4 regions of the Kineococcus arenarius subsp. arenarius genome follow, and region 3 is predicted to be linked to each of the others. Evidence: riboswitches for the same ligand, from Rfam matches in the RefSeq annotation. Region 3 holds a riboswitch; each other region holds the start of a gene.
The links. Region 3 has a riboswitch for S-adenosylmethionine ahead of ACRYM0_RS12890 (sulfite exporter TauE/SafE family protein). Riboswitches for the same ligand answer to the same signal wherever they lie in the genome.

Region 1: linked by a shared signal. The riboswitch ahead of ACRYM0_RS02075 (MetQ/NlpA family ABC transporter substrate-binding protein) and the one ahead of ACRYM0_RS12890 (sulfite exporter TauE/SafE family protein) in region 3 are both predicted to bind S-adenosylmethionine.
Region 2: linked by a shared signal. The riboswitch ahead of sfnG (dimethylsulfone monooxygenase SfnG) and the one ahead of ACRYM0_RS12890 (sulfite exporter TauE/SafE family protein) in region 3 are both predicted to bind S-adenosylmethionine.
Region 4: linked by a shared signal. The riboswitch ahead of ACRYM0_RS14310 (rhodanese-like domain-containing protein) and the one ahead of ACRYM0_RS12890 (sulfite exporter TauE/SafE family protein) in region 3 are both predicted to bind S-adenosylmethionine.

What each region holds. Positions count from the first base shown of each region.
Region 1 is NZ_JBJLSE010000003.1:84,390-90,131, forward strand. It holds gene ACRYM0_RS02050 (hypothetical protein) at 1-189, shown strand; gene ACRYM0_RS02055 (DUF6328 family protein) at 195-752, shown strand; gene ACRYM0_RS02060 (ABC transporter ATP-binding protein) at 666-1,508, opposite strand; gene ACRYM0_RS02065 (ABC transporter substrate-binding protein) at 1,505-2,527, opposite strand; gene ACRYM0_RS02070 (FecCD family ABC transporter permease) at 2,548-3,657, opposite strand; SAM riboswitch class IV at 3,815-3,924, shown strand; gene ACRYM0_RS02075 (MetQ/NlpA family ABC transporter substrate-binding protein) at 4,121-5,074, shown strand; gene ACRYM0_RS02080 (methionine ABC transporter ATP-binding protein) at 5,076-5,742, shown strand, end outside.
Region 2 is NZ_JBJLSE010000144.1:1,014-6,755, reverse strand. It holds gene idi (isopentenyl-diphosphate Delta-isomerase) at 1-337, opposite strand, end outside; gene sfnG (dimethylsulfone monooxygenase SfnG) at 381-1,538, opposite strand; SAM riboswitch class I at 1,532-1,620, opposite strand; gene ACRYM0_RS19930 (AzlD domain-containing protein) at 1,686-2,000, opposite strand; gene ACRYM0_RS19925 (AzlC family ABC transporter permease) at 1,997-2,725, opposite strand; gene ACRYM0_RS19920 (DUF3017 domain-containing protein) at 2,748-3,032, opposite strand; gene purH (bifunctional phosphoribosylaminoimidazolecarboxamide formyltransferase/IMP cyclohydrolase) at 3,074-4,663, opposite strand; gene purN (phosphoribosylglycinamide formyltransferase) at 4,701-5,279, opposite strand; gene ACRYM0_RS19905 (cell division protein PerM) at 5,359-5,742, opposite strand, start outside.
Region 3 is NZ_JBJLSE010000050.1:15,973-21,714, reverse strand. It holds gene fdxA (ferredoxin) at 1-96, opposite strand, end outside; gene ACRYM0_RS12890 (sulfite exporter TauE/SafE family protein) at 93-1,001, opposite strand; SAM riboswitch class IV at 1,035-1,150, opposite strand; gene ACRYM0_RS12885 (nitrite/sulfite reductase) at 1,452-3,185, shown strand; gene ACRYM0_RS12880 (phosphoadenylyl-sulfate reductase) at 3,182-3,916, shown strand; gene cysD (sulfate adenylyltransferase subunit CysD) at 3,982-4,872, shown strand; gene ACRYM0_RS12870 (GTP-binding protein) at 4,872-5,742, shown strand, end outside.
Region 4 is NZ_JBJLSE010000062.1:2,843-8,584, forward strand. It holds gene ACRYM0_RS14300 (cobalamin-independent methionine synthase II family protein) at 1-711, opposite strand, end outside; gene ACRYM0_RS14305 (O-succinylhomoserine sulfhydrylase) at 740-1,939, opposite strand; gene ACRYM0_RS14310 (rhodanese-like domain-containing protein) at 1,936-2,355, opposite strand; SAM riboswitch class I at 2,360-2,446, opposite strand; gene ACRYM0_RS14315 (HNH endonuclease family protein) at 2,494-3,183, opposite strand; tRNA gene ACRYM0_RS14320 (tRNA-Asn) at 3,256-3,328, opposite strand; gene dnaG (DNA primase) at 3,420-5,318, opposite strand; gene ACRYM0_RS14330 (O-acetylhomoserine aminocarboxypropyltransferase/cysteine synthase family protein) at 5,396-5,742, shown strand, end outside.

The DNA of each region.
Region 1 (5,742 bases), on a different contig from region 3:
GTGAGCGAGACGAGCGCCGAGGACTTCCAGCCCCAGACCGCGCCGCGCCCCGACGACGTCGAGGCGATCGAGGACGCCGCCGAGCAGGAGCGGCTGCGCCGGGCCGCCGAGCGGCCCGAACCGGCCGACGCCGACGAGCGCGAGGAACCCGCCCTGCTCGACGACCCCGACGACGGCGCACCGGCCTGAAGCCCGTGGGCACGGTCGACCCGGTCAACGGCGTCGAGGACGCGTACGCCGCGCTGCGCAACGAGACCCCCACGGAACGGCTGGACCGCAACTGGGTGGAGCTGCTGCAGGAGCTGCGGGTCGTGCAGACCGGGGTGCAGCTGCTGGCCGGCTTCCTCATGACGCTGCCGTTCCAGTCGCGCTTCGAGGAGCTGGACACCTTCCAGCGCAGCGTGTACGTCGCCGTGCTGATGCTGGCCGTCATCGCCATCGTGCTGTTCGTGGCACCCGTCGGGTACCACCGGGCGCTGTTCCGCCGCCGCTCCAAGGCGCGCCTGGTGGAGGCGGGCACGCGCTTCGCCAAGGCCGGGCTGGCCGCCGTCGGGGTCGTCGTCGCCGGCGGGGTCCTGCTCGTGGTGGACGTCGTGGGCGGCCGGCTCGCGGGAGCGGTGGCCGGTGGCGGCGTCGCCCTGCTCGTGGCGCTGTGCTGGTGGCTGCTACCGGTGCTGGCCGTGCGCGCCGCTGAGGCCGAGCGCGCCGGGGGCGCCGAGCGTGCCGGGGAGCGGACCGGCCCCGCCCGCTGACGCCGGCCGCAGCACGAGCTGGAAGCCGTCCTCGTCCTCCACGCGGCGGGCCCGGACGCCGTACACGGCGCCCACCGTCGCAGGGGTGAGCACCTCGCCGGGTTCCCCGGCGGCGACGACGCGGCCGGCGTCCAGCAGCACCAGTTCGTCGCAGTGCGCCGCGGCGAGGTTCAGGTCGTGCAGCACGACCACGACGGTGCGCCCCAGGCCGCGCAGCAGCCCCAGCACCTCGTGCTGGTACCGCACGTCCAGGTGGTTCGTCGGCTCGTCCAGCAGCAGGTTCGGCGCCTCCTGGGTCAGCGCCCGGGCGATGAGGACGCGCTGGCGCTCGCCCCCGGACAGGTCGCCGATCAGCCGGTCCGCGAGGTGCAGGGCCCCCACCCGCTCCAGGGCCGCCGCGGCGGTGGCCTCCTCGGCGGCCGTGGTGCGCGAGAACGCCCCGCGGTGCGGGGTGCGCCCCATCAGCACCACGTCCGCCACGGGCATCGGCAGCACCCCCTCGCCGTCCTGGGCCACGACCGCGACCCGGCGGGCGAGCTCGCGGGGGGACAGCGTCGCGACGTCGTCGCCGTCGACGTGCACGGTGCCGGCGGAGGGGCGCAGCGAGCCGTGCAGGGTCCGCAGCAGCGTCGTCTTGCCGCCGCCGTTGGGGCCGATGAGCCCCAGCACGCGCCCCGGGGCGGCCGTCAAGTCCACGCCGTGCAGCACCGGCGGGCGGCCCCGGTGGGCGAAGCGCACGCCGCGGGCGCGGATCACGAGGCTCCCGCAGCGGTGCCGCTCGCGGCGGCGGGGCCGAAGGCGTCGACGATGCGCTCCAGGCCGTCCACGGCCAGCGGGGTCGCCGGCTCGGTGAAGTTGAACAGCTGCACCAGCACGTCGCCCTCGCGCACCGCGGTCAGGCCGTCCGCCCCCGGCAGGCTCGTCACCGCCTCGCGCACCCGCTCCGGGGTGCCGTCGCTGTGCAGCAGCACCAGCACCTGCGGGTCGCGGGCCAGCAGCTCCTCGGGCGTCACCTCGAACACCCGGTCGGCCACGTCCGCGAACACGTTGCGCAGCCCGGCGGCCTCCAGCTGCGGCGTGGCCGTGCTGGCCGCGCCGTAGGCGTAGGTGACGCCGCCGCCGACCGTCGGGTAGAGCACCGCAGCCGTGCGCGGCGGCGCGCCGGCCGCCGCCACCCGCTCACGGACCGCCTCGACGCGCTCACGCAGCCGCCCGGCGACCTCCGCGGCCCGTTCCGGGCGCTCGAACACGCGCCCGTACAGCTCCACCTGCTCGTAGACGGTGTCGAACCCGGGATCGCCGTCGCCGCTCGTGCACAGCGCCGGTTCCTCCAGCAGCGCGATCCCGGAGGCCGCCAGCGACGCGCGGTCCAGGCCGTCGACCTCGCCCAGCACCAGGTCCGGGCGCTGGGCCAGGACGACCTCGCGGGAGATGCGCAGGTGCCCGCTGGTGTCGGTGCGGTCGGTCAGCAGCGGCACGGCGTCCAGCTCGCGCCGCGTCGCCTCGTCGTAGTACTCCTGCGGGTACAGCCCGGCGCGGGCGACGACGCGGTCCAGGACGCCCAGCTCGTGCAGGTACGGCACGGCGGCGCTCTTGAGCAGCACCACCCGCTCGGGCGGGGTGCGCAGCACCACCGGCTGCCCGCAGTTCACCAGTTCGAGCCGGTCGCCCGCGGGACCGGCGCCGCTGCTGCCGGTGCTGCCGCAGCCGGCGCTCAGCAGGGCGCAGGCCGCCGCGATCAGGGTCGCGCGCCGGGTGGGGCGGGGGTTGTCCAACGGGACCTCCACGGGACGGATCAGGCGCCGGTGCGGGTGCCGCGCACCAGCCACAGCAGGAACGGGCAGCCGGCCAGCGCGGTGACGATGCCGATGGGCAGCTCCTGCGGCGCCAGCACGGTGCGGGCCAGCAGGTCGGCCGCCACCAGGAACGCCGCGCCCAGCAGCGCCGCGGCCGGCACCGACCAGCGGTGCGCCCCGCCGACCAGGCGCCGCGCCACGTGCGGCACCACCAGGCCCACGAAGCCGATCGTCCCCGAGGCGGCCACGAGCACCCCCACGCACAGCGACACCACGGCCAGCAGGAGCGTGCGGAACGCGGCGGGGGAGACCCCCAGGCCGCGCGCGGTCTCGTCGCCCAGGGCCAGGGCGTCCAGCCGCGGCCCCCACGCCGTCAGGGCCGCCACGGTCGCGGTGACCACCACCAGCACGGTCCCCAGCGCCGCGCCCCGGGTGGCCAGGCCCAGCGAGCCCAGCAGCCAGAACGTCACCGAGCGGGCCCCCTCGGCGGAGCCGGAGGCGAAGACGAGGAAGCTCGTGGCCGCGTGCAGCGCGTAGCCGACGGCGACGCCCGCCAGCAGCAGCCGCGCCGAGGTGACCTGCCCGGCGCCGCGGGCGACGGCGTACACCAGGACCGAGGCCGCCAGGGCGCCGGTGAACGCGCTGCCGGCCAGGGCGTGCTCGCCCCAGCCGGCGCCGGCCCCCAGCAGCAGCGCCGCCGCGGCACCCGTGGAGGCGCCGGAGCTGACGCCCAGCAGCTGCGGGTCGGCCAGCGGGTTGCGCACCATCGCCTGCAGCGCCGTCCCGCACACCGCCAGCCCGGCGCCGACGGCCAGGCCCAGCAGGACCCGGGGCAGGCGCACGTCGTGCACCACGGCGTCGACGACCGGGTCCCACGTCACCCGGGCCGGGACGCCCACGAGGTGGTGGCCGGCCACGCGCAGCACGTCGGCCGGGGAGATCGCGACGGCGCCCACGACCGCGCCGAGCAGCGCCGCGAGGCCGGTCAGGGCGCCCAGCGCCAGCAGCACCAGGGCGCTGCGGCGGGCCCGGGCCCGCCGCCCGCGCGGGGCGGGGGGAGGGGGGGGCGGGGCGGGGCGCCGCCGGGGCGGGGCGCCGGCTGACGGCACGGGGACCTCCTGCGGGCGCGGGACGGCGGGCGGGCTTGTTGCAACCTACTCGCGACAAGCGGCGGCGGGCGCGCCGGTGCGGGCGCCGGGCGCGGCCGCCCCCGGGCGCCCCGCCGCGTTTTGACGCTCCCTCGGGCCCGTCGTTACGATTCCCGACGGCATCGAGCGTCAGCGACAAGCCCTGGCTTGCTGACCGGCAACCCTCGTCCGCGGTGGGGTGCTCCAGGTGAAAGCCCGGCGGGGCGGTGCGCCCCGCAAGCGTGTGGCCGTGCCGTCGCAGCAGCGCCGGACCGGCCTGGCCGATCAGGAGGCGACCCGTCGTGAGCCCGCGCGCCACGCCCCCCTCGTGTCCGCGGGGCGGCGCCGCCACCGGCGGCTGACCGCCCGCCCCTGCCGACCCCCGCGCCGCCGGACCCGGCGCCGGGGGACCCGAACCCCGCACCACCCCACGAGGAGCCCCGAGTTGTCCAGCGCCGCCACCCCTCCTTCCCTGCCCGACAAGCCCGGCCGCAGCAAGGCGCCGCTCGTCATCGGCGCCGCCGCCCTGGCGATCATCGCGATCATCGTGGTGCTCGTCGTGCGGAACACCGGCGACGACGACACCACCACCACGGCGGCCGGCGAGACGCAGACCGTGCGCATCGGCGTCACCGACCAGGCCGAGCCGTACTGGAACACCTACGTCGACCTCGCGAGCGAGCGCCTCGGCGTCGACGTGGAACTGGTGAACTTCTCCGACTACAGCCTGCCGAACCCGGCGCTGAGCCAGGGCGAGGTCGACCTCAACCAGTTCCAGCACACCCAGTACCTGGCGGACTACAACGTCACCGCCGACGACGACCTGCAGCCGATCGGCTCCACCGCCGTCTACCCGCTGCCGCTGTACTCCACCCAGTACGAGGACCCCTCGCAGTTCCCGCAGGGCGCGAAGGTCGCCATCCCGGACGACGCCATCAACGAGGCGCGCGCGCTGCTCGTGCTGCAGGACGCGGGCCTGCTGACCCTCGCCGACGGCGGCTCGGCGTTCTCCACCGTCGCGGACGTGCAGGAGGCGAAGGTCGAGGTCGTCCCGCTGGACGCCTCGCAGACCGCCGGTGCGCTGCAGAACGGTTCCGTGGTCGGCGCCGTCGTGAACAACAACTACGCCACCAGCGCCGGGCTGCCCGTCGAGGACGTCGTCCACCAGGACGACCCCGAGAGCGAGTCCGCGGTGCCGTACGTGAACCTCTTCGTCTCCCGCGCCGAGGACACCGGCAACCAGACGTACCTGGACCTCGCCCAGCTCATCCACGACCCCGCGGTGCTGGAGGAGTTCGTGCAGAGCTACCCGCAGGCCGTCGTGCGCGACGTCGACCCCGCCACCCTGCAGGAGCAGCTGGCGGACGTCGAGGAGGACGCGCGGGCGGCGCAGGGCTGAGATGGCCGACCCCATCGTGCGCCTGCAGGGCGTCACCAAGCGGTACGAGCGCGGCGGCGGGGTCGTCACCGCCGTCGACGACGTCAGCCTGGACGTGCACGCCGGCGAGGTCATCGCCGTCATCGGGTACTCCGGGGCCGGCAAGTCCACGCTCGTGCGGCTGGTGAACGCCCTGGAGGCACCCACCTCCGGGACGGTCACCGTCGCCGGGCGGGAGCTGACGCGCCTGCCCGAGAAGGACCTGCGGGCCGCCCGCCGGGAGATCGGCATGATCTTCCAGCAGTTCAACCTGTTCCGCTCCCGCACCGTCGCCGGGAACGTCGCCTACCCGCTGAAGGTGGCCGGCGTCCCCCGGGAGCGGCGCGACGCACGGGTCGCCGAGCTGCTGGACTTCGTCGGGCTGCTGGACCGCGCCCACGCCCACCCCGAGCAGCTCTCCGGCGGGCAGAAGCAGCGCGTCGGCATCGCCCGCGCGCTGGCGACGAACCCGCCGCTGCTGCTGGCCGACGAGGCCACCAGCGCCCTGGACCCGGAGACCACCACCGAGGTCCTCTCGCTGCTGCGGCGGGTCAACCGCGAGCTCGGCGTGACGATCGTCGTCATCACGCACGAGATGGACGCCGTGCGGCAGATCGCCGACCGGGTCGCGGTCATGGAGGCCGGCCGCG
Region 2 (5,742 bases), on a different contig from region 3:
GGAAGCGCGGCAGCACCAGCTCCACGCCCGACACCGCGGTGCCCAGCTCGTCGGCGGCGCGGCGGTGCACGGCGTCGGCGGGCTCCTCGCCCGGGCCCGGGTGGCCGCAGAAGGAGTTCGTCCACACACCCGGCCAGGTGCGCTTGGCCTCGGCGCGGCGGGTCAGCAGGGTGCGCCCGGCGCCGTCCAGGACCCAGCAGGAGAACGCCAGGTGCAGGGGCGTGGCGGCGTGGTGGACGCTCGCCTTGGGCGCGGTCCCGCACGGCACGCCGTCCTCGGTGAGCAGGACGACGAGCTCGGTGCTCCCGGCGGTGGGGCAGGTGGTGGGGGCGGTCACCGGAGCACCGTACGCGCCCGGTGGTCGACGTGCCCGGCGCGCGTCAGGCCGGCGACGGCACGCGGCCGCCCGCGGCGGCGACCGCCTCGTCCAGCTCGGCGCCCAGGGCGAGGTCCTCGCCGTCGGCGAGGCGCTGCTCCAGCTCGCGCACGCGCGGGATCACCAGCTCCCCGAACGCCTCGACCTCCTCCTTGACGTGCAGGAACCCCAGCAGCAGCAGGTCCACCCCCACCAGGGAGTACGCCAGGACGCGGCGGGCGACCTCGTCGGGGGTGCCGACCAGCCCGGTGCGGAACCCGTCGTTGTACTGCACCAGGTCGCGGAACCCGCTGTCCGCCCACATGCCCTTGCGGTCCCTCGTGGCGTTGCCGGCCTCCTGCACGGCGGCGCCGAAACCCTCGACCTTGGCGACGTCGGCCTTGGCGACGATCTCCTCCAGGACCGCCTCCGCCTCCTCGCGGGTGTCGCGCACCAGCGCGAAACCGTTGAGGCCGAAACGGATCGACCGGCCGTTCGCGGCGGCCAGGGAGCTGACCTCGCGCACCTGCTCGGCGGCGCCGGCGATCGACTTGCCGTTCATGAAGTACCAGTCGCTGACGCGGCCGGCCATGGCCTGGGCGGCGGTGGAGTTGCCGCCCTGGAACACCTCCGGCTGCACCTTCGGCTGCGGGCGGAACGTGATGTCCCGGGCGCTGAAGAAGTCCCCCTCCTGGGAGTACCCGTCCTGCGACCACACCCCGCGCAGCAGGCTGATGAACTCCTCCGACTGCCGGTAGCGGTCGTCGTGTTCGTGCCACGTGACGCCCAGCTGGGTGGCCTCGTCCTTGAACCAGCCGGAGACGACGTTCAGCGCGAGGCGGCCGCCGGTGATCTCCTGCGCGGTCGCGGCGAACTTCGCCAGCACCCCCGGGTGCCAGAAGAACGGGTGCACGGCCGCGATCACCTTGAGCTTCTGGGTGGCCAGCAGCAGCGCCAGGGAGAACGATGTGGACTCGTGCTGGGCGTCCGCGCCGTAGGAGGCGAGGTAGCGCACCTGCGTCAGCGCGTACTCGAAACCCACGCGCTCGGCGGCGCGGGCGACCTCGACGTTGTAGGCGGGGTCGTGGCTCGTGCGCTGCTCGATCGTGGAGACGACGAGACCGCCGGAGACGTTGGGGACCCAGTAGGCGAACTTCACGGGCATGCGGGTGAGCTCCTCCATCGGTCCTGGCGGTAGCACCAGCGGTTCCCCGTGGTTGCTGCGGCGTCCCCGAGCCAGGTCTCTCAGCCGCTCTGGATGGTTCCGGCCAGCGCAACCCGCTGCCCGCCCCCACCGCCACGACACCCCGGGCCGGCGGCGGGCCTGCCCTCACCCCCAGCCGGTCAGGGCCCGCACCCCCGCCGCCGCGGCGGCCGCCAGCACGATGACGAGCAGGAACGGCGCCCGCAGGGCCAGCGCGAGCGCCGCGACCCCCAGGCCGACGGCGCGCGCGTCCAGGACGAGGCGGTCGCCGTCGCTCGCGGTCTGCACGACCACCAGCGCCGCCAGCAGCGCCGCGGGCAGCAGCGCACCCACCCGCCGGGCGCGGGGGTGCTCCAGCAGGCGGGCGGGCACCAGGTGCCCGGCCAGCTTGAGGGCGTAGGCGACCGCGCCCGCGGCCAGGACCGCGACCCAGGTGCTCACGCCCCCTCCCCCGCCCGCTCGCCGGCACGCTCCCCGGCCCGTTCGCGGCGCAGGCCGGCGAGCAGGGCCACCAGCGCCGCCGCGACGACCGGCAACCCCACCGGCACGACCGGCACGAGCAGCAGCGCGACCAGGGCGGCGACCGCCGCCACGGCGGCCGCCTCGCGCCGGCGCAGCCGCGGCCACAGCAGCGCCAGGAACGCCGCCGCGGCGGCCGCGTCCAGGCCGTAGCGGCGCGGGTCGCCGAGCGCGTCGCCGAGCAGCGCCCCCAGCAGGGTCGCGAGGTTCCAGCCGACGAACACGGTGGCGCCGGTCACCCAGAAGCCGGTGCGCCGGGCGGGGTCGGTGCCCTGGGCGACGCCGACGGCGGTGGACTCGTCGATGGTCCAGTGCGCCGCGAGCAGCCGGCGCGCACCGCGGGCCCGCAGGAAACCGGTGACCTGCAGCCCGTACAGGGCGTTGCGCACCCCCAGCAGCGAGGACGCCGCCACCGCGGCGGCCACGCTGCCGCCGCCGCCGAGGACGCCGACGAGGGCGAACTGGGAACCACCGCTGAAGATCAGCAGCGACGTGGCGCACGCCTGAAGCACGCTCAGGCCGTTGGCGACGGCGAGCGCGCCGAGGCTGACCCCGTACAGGGCGGTGGCCACGCCGACCGACAGCGCCTGCCGGCGGGCGGTGCGGACGGGGTCCGGGACGGGTCGCTGGAGTGCCACGCCGGACAGCTCTACCAGAGCGCCACCGCGCTCAAGCCGGTGGGAGCGACCACGTCAGCGCCGTGCACGCCGCGGCGAGCACGAGCAGCACGGTGGTGTCCACGGCGCGCGAGCGCACCGCGAGGGCGCCGGCCACCCGCACCGGCAGCACCAGCCGCAGGACGGCGGCGACGGCGAGGTCGGCGCCCAGGACGAGACCGCCGGCGACGGGCCCGGCCACGACGGTGAGCAGCAGGGCGAGCAGCGCCCCGGCCACGAGGGCGCCGAGGACCGCGCCGCCCGGCGGCGGCACGCGCTGCGGGGTCCCGGCCGGCACGGGGAGCACGCTACCGACCGGGACCGTCCGCACCGGGGACGTCAGTGCGCGAAGTGGCGGGCACCGGTGAAGTACATCGTCACGCCGGCGGCGCGGGCCGCGGCGACGACCTCCTCGTCGCGGATGGAGCCGCCGGGCTGCACGATCGCCCGCACACCGGCGTCCAGGAGGATCTGCGCGCCGTCGGCGAACGGGAAGAACGCGTCGGAGGCGGCCACGGCACCGCGGGAACGTTCGGCGCCGGCGCGCTCGACGGCCAGGCGGCAGGAGTCCACCCGGTTCACCTGGCCCATGCCGACGCCCACGGAGGCGCCGTCCTTCGCCAGGAGGATCGCGTTGGAGCGCACCGCCCGCACCGCCCGCCAGGCGAACTCCAGGTCCGCCAGGGTCGCCTCGTCGGCGGCCTCGCCGGCGGCCAGCGTCCAGCCCGCCGGGTCGTCGCCGTCAGCGTCGATGCGGTCGAGGTCCTGCACGAGCACGCCGCCGGAGACCGGGCGCCACTCGCGCGGGCTGCGGCCGTAGCCGTCGGGCAGCTGCAGCAGGCGCACGTTCTTCTTGCGCTGCAGCACCTCCAGGGCCTCGGGCTCGAACCCGGGGGCGATGACGACCTCGGTGAAGACGTCGGCGACCTGCGCGGCCATCGCGGCGGTGACGACGCGGTTGGCGGCGATGACGCCGCCGTAGGCGGAGACGGGGTCGCAGGCGTGCGCCTTGGCGTGGGCGTCGGCGACGTCGGTGCCGGTGGCGATGCCGCAGGGGTTGGCGTGCTTGATGACGGCGACGGCGGGCGCGGTGAAGTCGTGGGCGGCGCGCAGGGCGGCGTCGGCGTCGACGTAGTTGTTGTAGGACATGGCCTTGCCGTGCAGCTGCACGGCCTGCGCGATGCCCGGCCGCGAGGCGGGGTCGGCGTACACCGCGGCGCGCTGGTGCGGGTTCTCGCCGTAGCGCAGCACCGAGGTGCGTTCCAGCGCGGCGCCGTCCACCGCGGGCCACCCCTCGTCGGACCCGTCGAGGGTCTGCGCTGCGAACCAGCCGGCGACGGCGGTGTCGTAGGAGGCGGTGTGCGCGAACGCCTCCGCGGCCAGGCGGCGGCGCTGGGCGAGCGTGAACCCGCCGGCGGCCACGGCGTCCAGGGCCTCGCGGTAGCGGGCGGGGGCGGTCACGACGGCGACGCTGGGGTGGTTCTTCGCGGCGGCGCGCACCATGGAGGGGCCGCCGATGTCGATCTGCTCGACGACGTCGTCGAACCCGGCGCCGGAGGCGACGGTCTCGCGGAACGGGTAGAGGTTCACCACGACGAGGTCGAACGGCTCCACGCCGAGGTCGGCGAGCTGCTGGACGTGCTCGGGCAGGCGGCGGTCGGCGAGGATCCCGGCGTGCACGCGCGGGTGCAGCGTCTTGACCCGCCCGTCCAGGCACTCGGGGAACCCGGTGAGCTCCTCCACGGGCGTCACGGGCACCCCGGCGGCGGCGATGCGCGAGGCGGTGGAGCCGGTGGAGACGATCGCGACGCCCGCGGCGTGCAGGCCGGTGGCGAGCTCCTCCAGGCCCGTCTTGTCGTAGACGCTGACGAGGGCGCGCCGCACGGGGTGGCGCTGCGCGGTCTGCTCGGCGGTGGGGTTCTCGGCCATCGGCTCGCGGGGTCCTCTCGGGGTGGGCGGTGGCGGGTCAGCGGGGGGTGGGCAGCTCGCCGCGGGCGAGCCGGGCCACGACGTCGACGAGCAGGGCCCGCTCGGCGTCCTTGATGCGCTCGTGCAGGCTCTGCTCGTCGTCGCCGTCGAGGACCCGCACGGCCGCCTGGTCGAGGATCGGGCCGGTGTCCACCCCGGCGTCGACCAGGTGCACGGTGCAGCCGGTGACCCTCACCCCGTGGGCGAGGGCGTCGCGCACGCCGTGGGCGCCGGGGAAGGACGGCAGCAGCGCGGGGTGGGTGTTCACCAGGCGCCCGCCGAAGGCCTCCAGCAGCGGGGCGCCGACGATGCGCATGAACCCGGCCAGCACCACGAGGTCGGGCTCGTGGGCGGCGACGGCGGCGGCCAGGGCCTCGTCCCAGGCGGCGCGGTCGGGGTGCTCGCCCGGCGGGACGGTGAAGGTGGCCGCACCGGCGGCCCGGGCCCGGTCCAGGGCGGCGGCGCCGGGCTTGTCCGAGCCCACGGCCACGACGGTGAAGGCCTCGTCGCGGGCGTCCAGGAGCGCCTGCAGGGTGGAGCCGGAGCCGGAGGCGAGGACGACGACGCGTGCTGGCACGTGCGCAGACGATAGCCGTCGCGGCGCTCCTCCCCGGACGCCGGACCACGCAGCACCGGGTGCGGCCCGCGGCGGGGGCCTAGCCCTCCGACCCGGGAGCAGCACCGGTGCCCGGGGCGCCGGCGTCCCGGCCGCGGCGCGCACGCCCCAGCAGCCCACCGGTGGGCGCCTGCGACCCGGCGGGCAGGTCCACGGCGAGGCGGGTGCCGCGGCGGGCCACCACCGCGCGCTGCAGCAGCACCCCGAGCGCCCCGCCCGCGGCCACCTCCCCGGCGAGGGCCAGGCCCGTCAGCAGCGCGGACGGCCCCATCTCGCTCATGCGCCCGGCCCCCAGGGGCCCGGACGCCGCCGCCGCCAGCACCGCCAGCGCCGCACCCGCCAGCACCCCGGTCAGGGCGGCCACCGCGAGGCGGTGCACGAGCCCGGCGGGCTCCCCGGCGCGGGCTCGGCGCAGCACCGCGGC
Region 3 (5,742 bases):
CGAGCGCTCGCCCTCGTAGATGCAGTCGACAGGGCACTCCTCGATGCAGGCCTTGTCCTTGACGTCCACGCAGGGCTGGGCGATGACGTACGTCACTGCGCGCTGCTCCTCTCGCTGTCGGTGGTGGTGAGCGTGCGGGCGGTGCGGCGGTGCCGGCGCACCGAGTGGGCCACGGCGAGGGCGCCGACGACCAGCACGAGCGCGTAGACGGCCCAGCGGACCGGGTCGGTGGCCCCGACGGCGTCGCTGCGCAGCAGGGTGCGCGAGTTCGTCAGGACGATGACGGCGCCGACGGCCGAGCCCAGCACGTGCGGCGGGGCGTAGCGCACCAGCCAGGCGGCGATGGGCGCGGCGATCAGTCCGCCGAGCAGCAGCGCCAGCACCCACGTCCAGGCGATGCCCTGCGATCCGAGCCCCACGAGGAAACCCGCGCTGGCGGCCACGGCGACGAGGAACTCGCTGGTGTCCACCGAGCCGATGACCTTGCGGGCCTCCAGCCGGCCGGAGGCCAGCAGGGCGGGGGTGCCCACGGGACCCCAGCCGCCGCCACCGGTCGCGTCCACGAACCCGGCGAACAGGCCCAGCGGCGCCAGGAAGCGCCGCCGCAGCGGCCGGTGCAGTGACCTCTCGTCGAAGCGCGCCACCGCGGAGCGCAGCAGCACGTACACGCCCAGCAGCAGCAGCACGGCACTGATGACGGGGGCGGCGACGTCCGTGGGCAGCGACGACAGCACCGTCGCGCCGAGGAAGGCCCCGACCGCGCCGGGCACCCCCACGCGCACCACGACGCGCCAGTCCACGTTGCCGAAGCGCCAGTGCGCGGCCCCGGAGGCCAGCGTGGTGCCGATCTCCGCGAGGTGGACGGTGGCGGACGCGGCGGCGGGGCTCGCCCCGACGACGAGCAGCAGCGTCGTGGAGGTGACCCCGTAGGCCATGCCGAGGGAGCCGTCGACGAGCTGAGCCAGCAGGCCGACCAGGGCGAGCAGGGCGAACTTGTGCACGAGGAGAGCCGTCCGTACGTCCGTGGACCCGCAGGTCCGCGCTTGCCGGACGCCGAACGGCGACCGGCCGGGTCCTCACCCGGAGCACCCCGCCGCGACAGGAGGGTTGCCGACCAGCGAGCCGGGGCTTGACGCTGGTACTCGTGACCGCCACTGACGGTAGACGACCCCCGGGGGGCGGTCAACACCTCACCACACCGGCGAGAACGGCGCGGTTCCCCCCGCTCCGCCCGTCCGCGCCGCGCGGACCTCCGGGACCGTGTTGGAGTTCGTGCGCTCGTGCCCTACCGTGGTCCCGTGGTCCAGCCCTCTGCCGTGCGCCTCGTCTCGCGCCGGTACGTCGACCTCATGCGGCTGCAGAGCGCCTACGCGTGCCGTCCCGGTCGCTCGCTGCACCCCACCAGCTGAGGGCCTCCTCACGAGGAGGACCCGTCTCCCCCGTGAGGTTCCATGACACCCGACGCCAGCACCGCCCCCCCCGAGCAGACCGCCCCGGCGGCTCCCCGCCGCACACCGCGCGCCCCGCGCCCCGGTGGCAACGGGCAGTGGCGCGTCGACGGCACCGCCCCGCTCAACCACAACGAGGAGTTCAAGGCCGCCGACGGGGGGCTGAACGTCCGTGAGCGCATCGAGAACGTCTACGCGGCCGGGGGTTTCTCCTCGATCGCGCCCGACGACCTCAACGGGCGGTTCCGCTGGTGGGGGCTGTACACCCAGCGCCGCCCCGGCATCGACGGCGGGCGCACCGCGCAGCTGTCCGCGCAGGAGCTGTCCGACGAGTTCTTCATGCTGCGCGTGCGGATCGACGGCGGAGCGCTGACGACGGAGCAGTTGCGCGTCGTGGCCGGCATCTCCACCGAGTTCGCCCGCGACACGGCCGACATCACCGACCGGCAGAACGTGCAGCTGCACTGGGTGCGCATCGAGGACGTCCCGGAGATCTGGCGCCGGCTCGAGGCCGTGGGGCTGCAGACGACCGAGGCGTGCGGGGACACCCCGCGCGTGGTGCTGGGCAGCCCGGTCGCGGGCATCGCCCGTGACGAGGTCATCGACCCGACGCCGGTGATCACGGAGATCGTGGACCGCTTCATCGGCGACCCGGAGCTCGCGAACCTGCCGCGCAAGTTCAAGACCGCCGTCACCGGCCACCCCAGCCAGGACGTGGTCCACGAGATCAACGACATCTCCCTGGTGGGCGTGGTCCACCCCGAGCTCGGCCCGGGGTACGACCTGTGGGTGGGGGGCGGGCTGTCGACCAGCGCGCACCTCGCCCAGCGCCTCGGGGCGTTCGTGCCCCCGGAGCGGGCCGCGGAGGTGTGGCAGGCGGTGGTCCGGGTCTTCCGGGACTACGGCTACCGCCGGCTGCGCAACAAGGCGCGCCTGAAGTACCTGGTCGCCGACTGGGGGGCCGAGCGGTTCCGGCAGGTGCTGGAGACCGAGTACCTGGACCGGGCGCTGCCCGACGGCCCGCCGCCGCCGGCCCCCTCCGGTCGCGGCGACCACGTGGGCGTGCACGAGCAGAAGGACGGCCGGTGCTACGTCGGCCTGTCCCCCACCGTCGGGCGGGTCAGCGGCACGGTGCTGCGCGACCTGGCCGACGCCGCGGAGGCGGCTGGCTCGGGGCGCGTGCGCTTCACCCCGCACCAGAAGGTCGTCGTCCTGGACGTCGACCCGGCACGGGTCCCGGAGTTCACGGCCCGCGTCGAGGACATCGGCCTGACCGCGCACCCCTCGCCGTTCCGGCGCACCACGATCGCCTGCACGGGGATCGAGTTCTGCAAGCTGGCGATCGTGGAGACCAAGGACACCGCGACGCGGGCGATCGAGGAGCTGGAGCGCCGGCTGGCCGGGGTGGAGATCGACACCCCGATCACGCTGCACGTCAACGGCTGCCCGAACTCCTGCGCCCGCATCCAGACCGCCGACATCGGCCTGAAGGGGCAGCTGGTGCAGGACGGGCACGGCGAGCAGGTCGCCGGTTTCCAGGTCCACCTCGGCGGCGGGCTGGCCTCGGCCGACCGCGCCGAACCTGGCGTGGGCCGCACCGTGCGCGGCTTGAAGGTGACGGCCACCGCTTTGCCCGAGTACGTCGAGCGCCTGGTGCGGCGCTACCTCGAGACCCGGGAGCCGCGCGAGACCTTCGCGGCCTGGGCCCACCGCAGCGACGAGGAGGCTCTGCGATGAGCGAGACCACGACGACCACCGTCCCCACGCCCCGTGTGCGCCGCGACCGCGAGGAACTGCGGTCCCTGGCCGAGCGCGGGGCCGCGGAGCTCAGCGGAGCGGGCGCGGAGGAGGTGGCCGCCTGGGCGGCGGCCACCTTCCCGGGCACCCTCGCCGTGGCGTGCAGCATGGCCGACGCCGTCCTGCCCCACCTGGTGTCCCGGTTCGCGCCCGGCGTCGACGTGCTGTTCCTGGACACCGGCTACCACTTCGCGGAGACCCGCGGCACGCGCGACGAGGTCGAGTTCGCGCTGCCGGTGCGCGTCGTGGACGTCCTGCCCCGGCAGACCGTCGCCGAGCAGGACGCCGAGTTCGGCCCCCGACTGCACGAGCGCGACCCCGGCACGTGCTGCCGGCTGCGCAAGGTGGAGCCCCTGGCCGCCGCCCTGGGCGGGTACGAGGCGTGGGTGACGGGTGTGCGCCGCGAGGAGGCCCCGACCCGCGCCGGCACCCCCCTGGTGCAGTTCGACGAGCGGCACGGGCTGGTCAAGCTCAACCCCCTGGCGGCCTGGACCTTCGACGAGCTCGTCGACTACGCCACCGCGAACGCCGTCCCGGTCAACCCGCTGCTGACCAGCGGCTACCCCTCGATCGGCTGCAAGCCGTGCACCCGCGCGGTGGCACCGGGCGAGGACCCGCGCGCCGGTCGCTGGGCCGGCACCGGCAAGACCGAGTGCGGGATCCACCTGTGAGCGCGCCGACGACCGCCGTCGTCCCGGCCGCGCGCACCGCGGCGGGGAACCCCGGTCCCGCCCGCGTGGACGACCTGCGGGCCCTGGAGGCCGAGGCGGTGCACATCATCCGCGAGGTCGCCGCGGAGTTCGAGAACCCGGTGCTGCTCTTCTCCGCAGGCAAGGACTCCATCGTGCTGCTGCGCCTGGCGGAGAAGGCGTTCCGTCCCTCCCCCGTGCCGTTCCCGGTGATGCACGTCGACACCGGCCACAACTTCCCCGAGGTGATCGAGTTCCGCGACCGCCGCCTGGCGCAGGGCGGGCACCGGCTGGTCGTCGCCTCGGTGCAGGCCAGCATCGACGCGGGCCGCGTCCGCGAGGACGGGCCGGGTTCCTCCCGCAACCGCCTGCAGACCCGCACCCTGCTCGACGCCCTCGCCGAGGGCGGTTTCGACGCGGCGTTCGGCGGTGCGCGGCGCGACGAGGAGCGCGCCCGCGCCAAGGAGCGCGTCTTCAGCGTCCGCGACGCCGTCGGCCAGTGGGACCCCCGCAACCAGCGCCCCGAGCCGTGGTCGCTGTACAACGGCCGGATCCACCGCGGCGAGCAGGTCCGGGTGTTCCCGCTGAGCAACTGGACCGAGCTGGACGTGTGGCGCTACATCGCCGCCGAAGGCCTGGACCTGCCCGACATCTACTACGCGCACGAGCGCGACGTCGTCGAGCGCGACGGGATGCTGCTGGCCGTCTCCGACCTCACCCCGCCCCGCCCCGGCGAGCGCGTGCAGCGCCTGCGGGTGCGCTACCGCACCGTCGGGGACCTGACGATCACCGGCGCGGTCCGTTCCGACGCCACCGACGTCGAGGCCGTCATCGCGGAGATCGGCACCGCGACCGTGTCGGAGCGCGGGGCCACCCGCGCCGACGACCGGACCTCCGCCGCCGCGATGGAGGACCGCAAGCGCGAGGGGTACTTCTGATGCGGGAACTGCTGCGGATGTCCACGGCCGGTTCGGTCGACGACGGCAAGTCCACGCTCATCGGCCGGCTCCTGCTGGACACCGGGAGCCTGCCCACCGACCACCTCGCCGCCGTCGACGGCCCCGACGGCCCGGACCTGGCGGCGCTGTCGGACGGCCTGCGCGCCGAGCGCGAGCAGGGCATCACCATCGACGTGGCGTACCGGTTCTTCTCGACCGCCAAGCGCAACTACGTCCTCGCCGACACCCCCGGGCACGAGCGGTACACCCGCAACATGGTGACGGGCACCTCCAACGCCCACCTGGCGATGCTGCTGGTGGACGTGCGCGCCGGTGTCCTGGACCAGACGCGCCGGCACGCACGGATCGCCACCCTGCTGGGCGTGCCGCACCTGGTGGCGGTGGTGAACAAGATGGACCTCGTCGACTTCGACCGCTCCCGGTTCTCCTCGGTGCGCGAGGAGCTGCGCGAGGTCGCCGACCGGCTCGGCGTGCGGATGCTCGTGGTGCCGGTGGCCGCCAAGCACGGCGACAACGTCGCGAACCGCTCGGCGAACACCCCCTGGTACGACGGTCCGACGCTGCTGGAGCACCTGGACGGCGTGGAGGTCCTGCCGCCGGACTTCGGCGTGGGGCGGCTGCGCATGCCGGTGCAGTGGGTCTCGCGGCCCGTCGCGGGCAGGCGGCGCAGCTACACCGGCCGGGTGGCCGCGGGCACGCTGCGCGCCGGTGACGAGGTCGTCGTGCTCCCCTCCGGTTCCCGCACCCGCGTCACGGCCGTGGACACCCTCGACGACGGCCGCGAGGTCGCGGTGCCGCCGCTGTCGGTGGCGGTGGAACTGGCCGACGAGCTCGACGTCGGCCGCGGTG
Region 4 (5,742 bases), on a different contig from region 3:
CGGGTCGTCGATCTGCAGGACGAGGCCGGCGTCCACGACGGCGCGGTACTCCTCGCGCATCACCTCCGCCCACGCCCAGATGTGCTCCTCCTCGGTGGCGTAGTACCGGTTGGAGATGCGTGCACCGCTGCCCGGGGACAGGGACGTGATGAAGCCCTGGCTGCGCTCCAGGCCGGCGGCCTCCAGGCCCGCGACGAGGTTCGCGACGTCGGAGGCGATGGCCTCCTGGCCGACGTAGCTCAGCGGGCCGGTGGTGGCGGGGAACGCGGTCGCCTGCTTGCCCGTCATGATCCCCGAGGTGGGGTCGGTGTAGGCGTCCTTGAACGTGCTCCAGTCGCGGCGGTCCGGGAAGCTCGTCAGCCGCACCTTGCCCGGCTCCGAACGCACGACCGGCTGCGTGAACAGGTCCTCACCGGTCACCTCCAGACCGGCCACGCGCTGGAACGAGTACGACCACCAGGCGCCGTAGTCCACGGCGCTCGTCATGGCCTTGCCGTACTCGCCGTCACCGACGAGGGTGATGCCCAGGTCGCGCTGGCGCGCCACGAGGTCGACGACGGCGTCGGTCAGCAGCGCCTCGAACTCCGGCGTGCGCTCCAGGGTGAACCCGTCCTCGCCGACGCGGCGGGCCTCGTTCGCGGCGATGAGCTCGGGGGTGCGCGGCAGGCTGCCGGCGTGGCTGACCTCGATGCGGCGGTCGTTGCGGGACAAGGGGTCTCCGTTCGTGGGGTGGGGGTCGTCAGCGGCGCAGGGCGCGGTCGAGGTCCTCGAGCAGGTCCTCGGGGTCCTCCAGCCCCACCGACAGCCGCAGGACGGCGTCCGACAGGCCGATGGCGACGCGACCCTGCTCGCCGAGGCGACGGTGCGTGGTGGTGGCGGGGTGGGTGGCGAGCGACTTCGCGTCGCCGAGGTTGTTGGAGATGTCGATGGTCCGCAGGGCGTCGAGCACCTCGAAGGCACGTTCCTTGCCCCGCCCGCCGGGCGCGTCCAGCTCGAACGTGACGACGGTGCCGCCCAGCTCCATCTGGCGCTTCGCGAGGTCGAACTGCGGGTGCGAGGGCAGCAGGGGGTAGCGCACCCAGCGCACGGCGGAGCTCGCCTCGAGGTGCTCGGCGATGCGCAGGGCGGTGGCCGCGGAGTGCCGCACCCGCAGCCCCAGGGTCTCCAGCCCCTTCGCCAGCGTCCAGGCGTTGAACGGGCTCAGCGTCGGGCCGGTGTGCCTGGTCAGCTCCTGGAAGCGGCCCTCGATGAACTCGGTGGTGCCCAGCACGGCACCGCCCATCACGCGGCCCTGGCCGTCGATGTGCTTGGTGGCGGAGTAGACGACCACGTCGGCGCCGAACCGCAGGGGCCGCTGCCCCACCGGGCTGGCGAACGCGTTGTCCACCACGACGACCGCGCCGGCCGCGTGGGCGAGCTGCGTGACCGCCTCGACGTCCACGAGGGTCTGCATGGGGTTCGCCGGGGTCTCGAAGAACACCGCCTGCGCGGGCGTGGCCAGGGCCCGTTCCCACTGCGCGAGGTCCTCGCCGTCGACGAACTCCGTCGTCACGCCCCAGCGGGGCAGGATCTCGTCGAGGATCACGTAGCAGGACCCGAACAGGCTGCGGGCGGCCACGACGCGGTCCCCCGCACCGAGCAGCGCGCCCAGGGCGTAGAACACCGCGGACATCCCGCTGGCCAGGCCGTAGCAGGCCTCGGCACCCTCGAGCAGCCGCAACCGCTCGGTGAACACCGACACCGTCGGGTTGCCGTAGCGGGAGTAGACGTAGCGGTCCACCTCACCGGTGAACGCGGCCTCCGCGGCGGCGGCGGACTCGTACACGTACCCGGACGTCAGGTACATCGCCTCGGACGTCTCCTCGAACCCCGAGCGGGCCAGCCCACCGCGCACGGCGGTGGTGTCGGGGCGCCAGGGGCTCGGCTGCTGCTCGGTCACGACTGCCTCCAGGGAAGGCCCTGCGCGCGCCAGCCGGCGGCGCCGCGGTGGCCGCGCTCGTCGAGGTCGCCCTCGAAGCCGTCCAGGACGTTGTAGCTGGGGCCGATGCCCGCCGCGGTGGCGGCGGTGGCCGCCCCGACCGACCGCTTGCCGGAGCGGCACAGGAACACCACCGGACCGCGGTGGCCCGGTGCGATGCCGGCCCGCTCCAGCTCCGCCAGGAACCGCGCACCGGGCGCGTCCTCCTCCACGGGCAGCCAGGAGGCGAACACCGGTGGCCTGCGCAGCGCGGCGGCGTCGGGGACCCCGACGTACGTCCACTCCGCCTCGGTGCGGACGTCCACGAGGACGGCGTCGCCGTCGTCACGCAGCAACTCGAACGCCTCACGCGGAGTGAGGTCGCCGGCGTAGCTCACGAAGCCTCCATCGGTCCTGGCATGAGCACCCTCCCGAGGGGGGTTGCTGCGGCGTCGTCGAGCCAGGTCTCTCGGCCGCTCTGGATGGTCCGACCAGCCTAGGGCATCTGCGCCCGTGCCCGGGGCACGCCGCCCGGATCAGGGCGCGGGCAGCTCCTGCCCGGGGCAGCCGGCCAGGACGCCGGCCATCGCGTCGTGCTCCGCGGGCGTCACCCACAACCCCCAGGCGCTCTTGACGGCGACCTGCCGGGCGACGTACTCGCACTCCCCCTCGGGCGGCAGCCACTGCGAGGCGTCGTCGTCGCCCTTGGCCCCGTTCAGCGGGCCGTCCACGGCCAGCAGTTCCAGGGGGTCGTTGGCGAAGCGGACCCGTTCGTCCTCGCTGAACCCCTGCGCGCCGGTGCGCCAGGCGGCCGCCAGCGCCACGACGTGGTCGATCTGCACGTCGGCGCTGGTGTCCTCGCCGCGGCGGAAGGCGATCTCGTCGCCGGAGTACGGGTCCTGCAGGGTGCCGGACAGGACGGTGCAGCCGTCCGGCGCGAGGCGGACGTCGTCCAGGTCGCGCAGCAGGACGTCGTCGCGGGTGCGGCAGCCGTTGTCGTCGACGTCGACCCAGCTGGAGCCGAAGCGGGTGCGCTGGTAGCCGGCGGAGGAGGCGGCCTCGCGCACCGGCAGGGCGGCCAGCGCCTCGGCGGCCCCGCCGGACGCCTCGCCCCGCGCGGGCCCCGCCGCGTCGCCGGTCAGGGCCCGCCACAGCGCGACGGCGAGCACCAGGACGAGCAGCGGCACGAGGATCGCCGCCGGGGCGCTGGAGCGACGTGCGCGCACGGCCACCTCCCAGCCTCGCGGGCCCCCGGGGACGACGAAGGGGGCCTGCACGCGCAGGCCCCCTCCAGGACGCTCCCGCAGTTGGACTCGAACCAACAACCTGCCGGTTAACAGCCGGCTGCTCTGCCAATTGAGCTATGCGGGACCACCACCGGGTGAACCCCCGGCGACAGCACGTCAACCGTACCAGCCCCGCCCGAGTGCCTGCGCCCCGGCCGCCCCGCGCGCGAGGGCCCTCAGGACCCCTGGGCGCGCTCCTGCCAGGCCCGGCGCGCCGCCTCCAGCCGGAACAGCTCGGCCGAGGCCTCCTGGTACTCCTGCGGCTGCGCGGAGGCGTCGATGCTCCACAGCCGGCGCTTGGCGTCGGCGACCGCGCGGGTGGCCGCCTGCCCGGCCAGCGTGGCCACCAGCGAGCGCCCCCAGCGCTCCATCTCCTCCTCGTCGGTGACCGGCAGCTCGGCCACGGCCAGCTCCTGCACGAGCCCGGCCACCGGCCCGTCGGCGTACTCCAGCACCGCCTCGACCCAGCCGGGACCCGGCGGCGCCTCCAGCGGCCCCCCGGCCGCGGTGACGGCGTCGTGCACCGCGCGGTGCCCCGGCGCGCCGAAGGCGTCCGCGGCCAGGCCGGCGAAGTCGTCCGCGACGACCCACGGCGCCTGCAGCACGCACGCCAGCACCCACCGCTCCAGCTGCACGACGGCGTCGTTGACCGCGGGGGCCGCCGGTGCCGCGGGCGCCGGCTCGGGCGCGGCGCCCCTGCCCTCGCGCCCGGCCCGCCCCCCGCGGCCGCCGGCGTGGCGGCGCACCCGGTCCAGCACGAAGCGCTCGTCGAGGAAGCCCGTCCAGCGGTCCAGGTTCACCGCGTAGCGCTGGCGCAGGCCGCTGTCGCGGATGCCCGCGACGATCGGGGCGGCGGCGTCCAGGGCGGCCAGCCGGCCCGCCTCGCTGCCCAGGTCGAAGCGGGAGATGGTGGAGCGGATCGCGAACTCGAACAGCGGCACCCGGCCGGCCACCAGGGCCGCCACCGCGGCGTCGCCGGCGGACAGGCGCAGGTCGCACGGGTCCTGACCGGACGGCTCGACCGCCACGTACGTCTGCGCGGTGAAGCGCTCCTCCAGCTCGAAGGCCCGCAGCGCGGCCTTCTGCCCCGCCGCGTCGCCGTCGAAGGTGAAGACGACCTCGGCGGAGCCGGCCGCGTCGCCGAGCATCCGCTGGACGATGCGGGCGTGCTCCTCGCCGAACGCGGTGCCGCAGGTGGCGACCGCGGTGGTCACGCCCGCCAGGTGGCAGGCCATCACGTCGGTGTAGCCCTCCACCACGACGACCTGCTTGGTGCGGGCGATGTCGCGCTTGGCGAGGTCCAGGCCGTACAGGGCCTGGGACTTCTTGTAGACCGGGGTCTCGGGCGAGTTGAGGTACTTGGCCTCGATGCGGTCGTCGTCGAAGAGGCGGCGCGCGCCGAAGGCGACGGTGTGGCCGCTGACGTCGCGGATGGGCCAGACCAGGCGGCCGCGGAAGCGGTCGTACAGCCCGCGCTGCCCCTGCCCGGCCAGGCCGGAGGTGGTCAGCTCCTCCTCGGTGAAGCCCGCCGCGCGCAGGTGGCGCAGCAGCGCCTCGCCGCCGGGGGGTGCGAAGCCGACCCCGAAGCGGGCGGCGGCCTCGCGGCTGAAGCCGCGCTCGGCCAGGAAGCGGCGGGCGGTCTCGGCGGGGCCGGGCTGCTCCAGCTGCCGGGCGTAGAAGGCCTCGGCCGCGCGGTGCGCCTCCAGCAGCCGCTGGCGCTGGCCGGCCCCCTGCGCCCCGGCCGGGCGCTTGCCGGGGCGGCCTCCGTCGTCGACGTAGCGCAGCTGCACGCCGGCGCGCTCGGCCAGGCGCTCGACGGCCTCGGTGAACGTGGTGCCGTCGATGCGCCGGACGAACTCGATGGCGTCGCCGCCCTCGCCGCAGCCGAAGCAGTGCCAGCGGCCCACGGCCGGGCGGACGGTGAAGCTGGGGGTGCGCTCGTCGTGGAAGGGGCACAGCCCCTTGAAGGACCCCACGCCGCCGGGGCGCAGCGTCACCTGCTCGGCGACCACCTCGTCGATGCGGACGCGCTCCTTGACCGCGCGCAGGTCGTCGGGGTGGATGAGACCTGGCACGCGCCGGAGTCTAGGCGCGGGCTCCGACGGGGCCGACCCGCAGCCGGCGGCGGGCGCGGGTGGCAGGATCGACCCCCGTGAGCAGTGACGAGCAGCGGGACGAGCGCGCGCCCGGCGGCAGCAGCGACCGCGCCTGGGGGTTCCGCACCCGCGCCGTGCACGCCGGCGCCGTGCCGGAGCCGACGACGGGCGCGCGGGCCGTGCCGATCTTCCAGACGACCAGCTTCGTGTTCGAGGACGCCGCCGACGCGGCCAACCTCTTCGCCCTGCAGAAGTACGGCAACATCTACAGCCGCATCTCCAACCCCACCGTCGCGGCGCTGGAGGAGCGGATGGCCTCCCTGGAGGGCGGCCTGGGTGCGCTGGCGTGCAGCTCCGGGCAGTCCGCGGAGTTCCTGACCTTCGCGGCGCTGGCCGGTGCGGG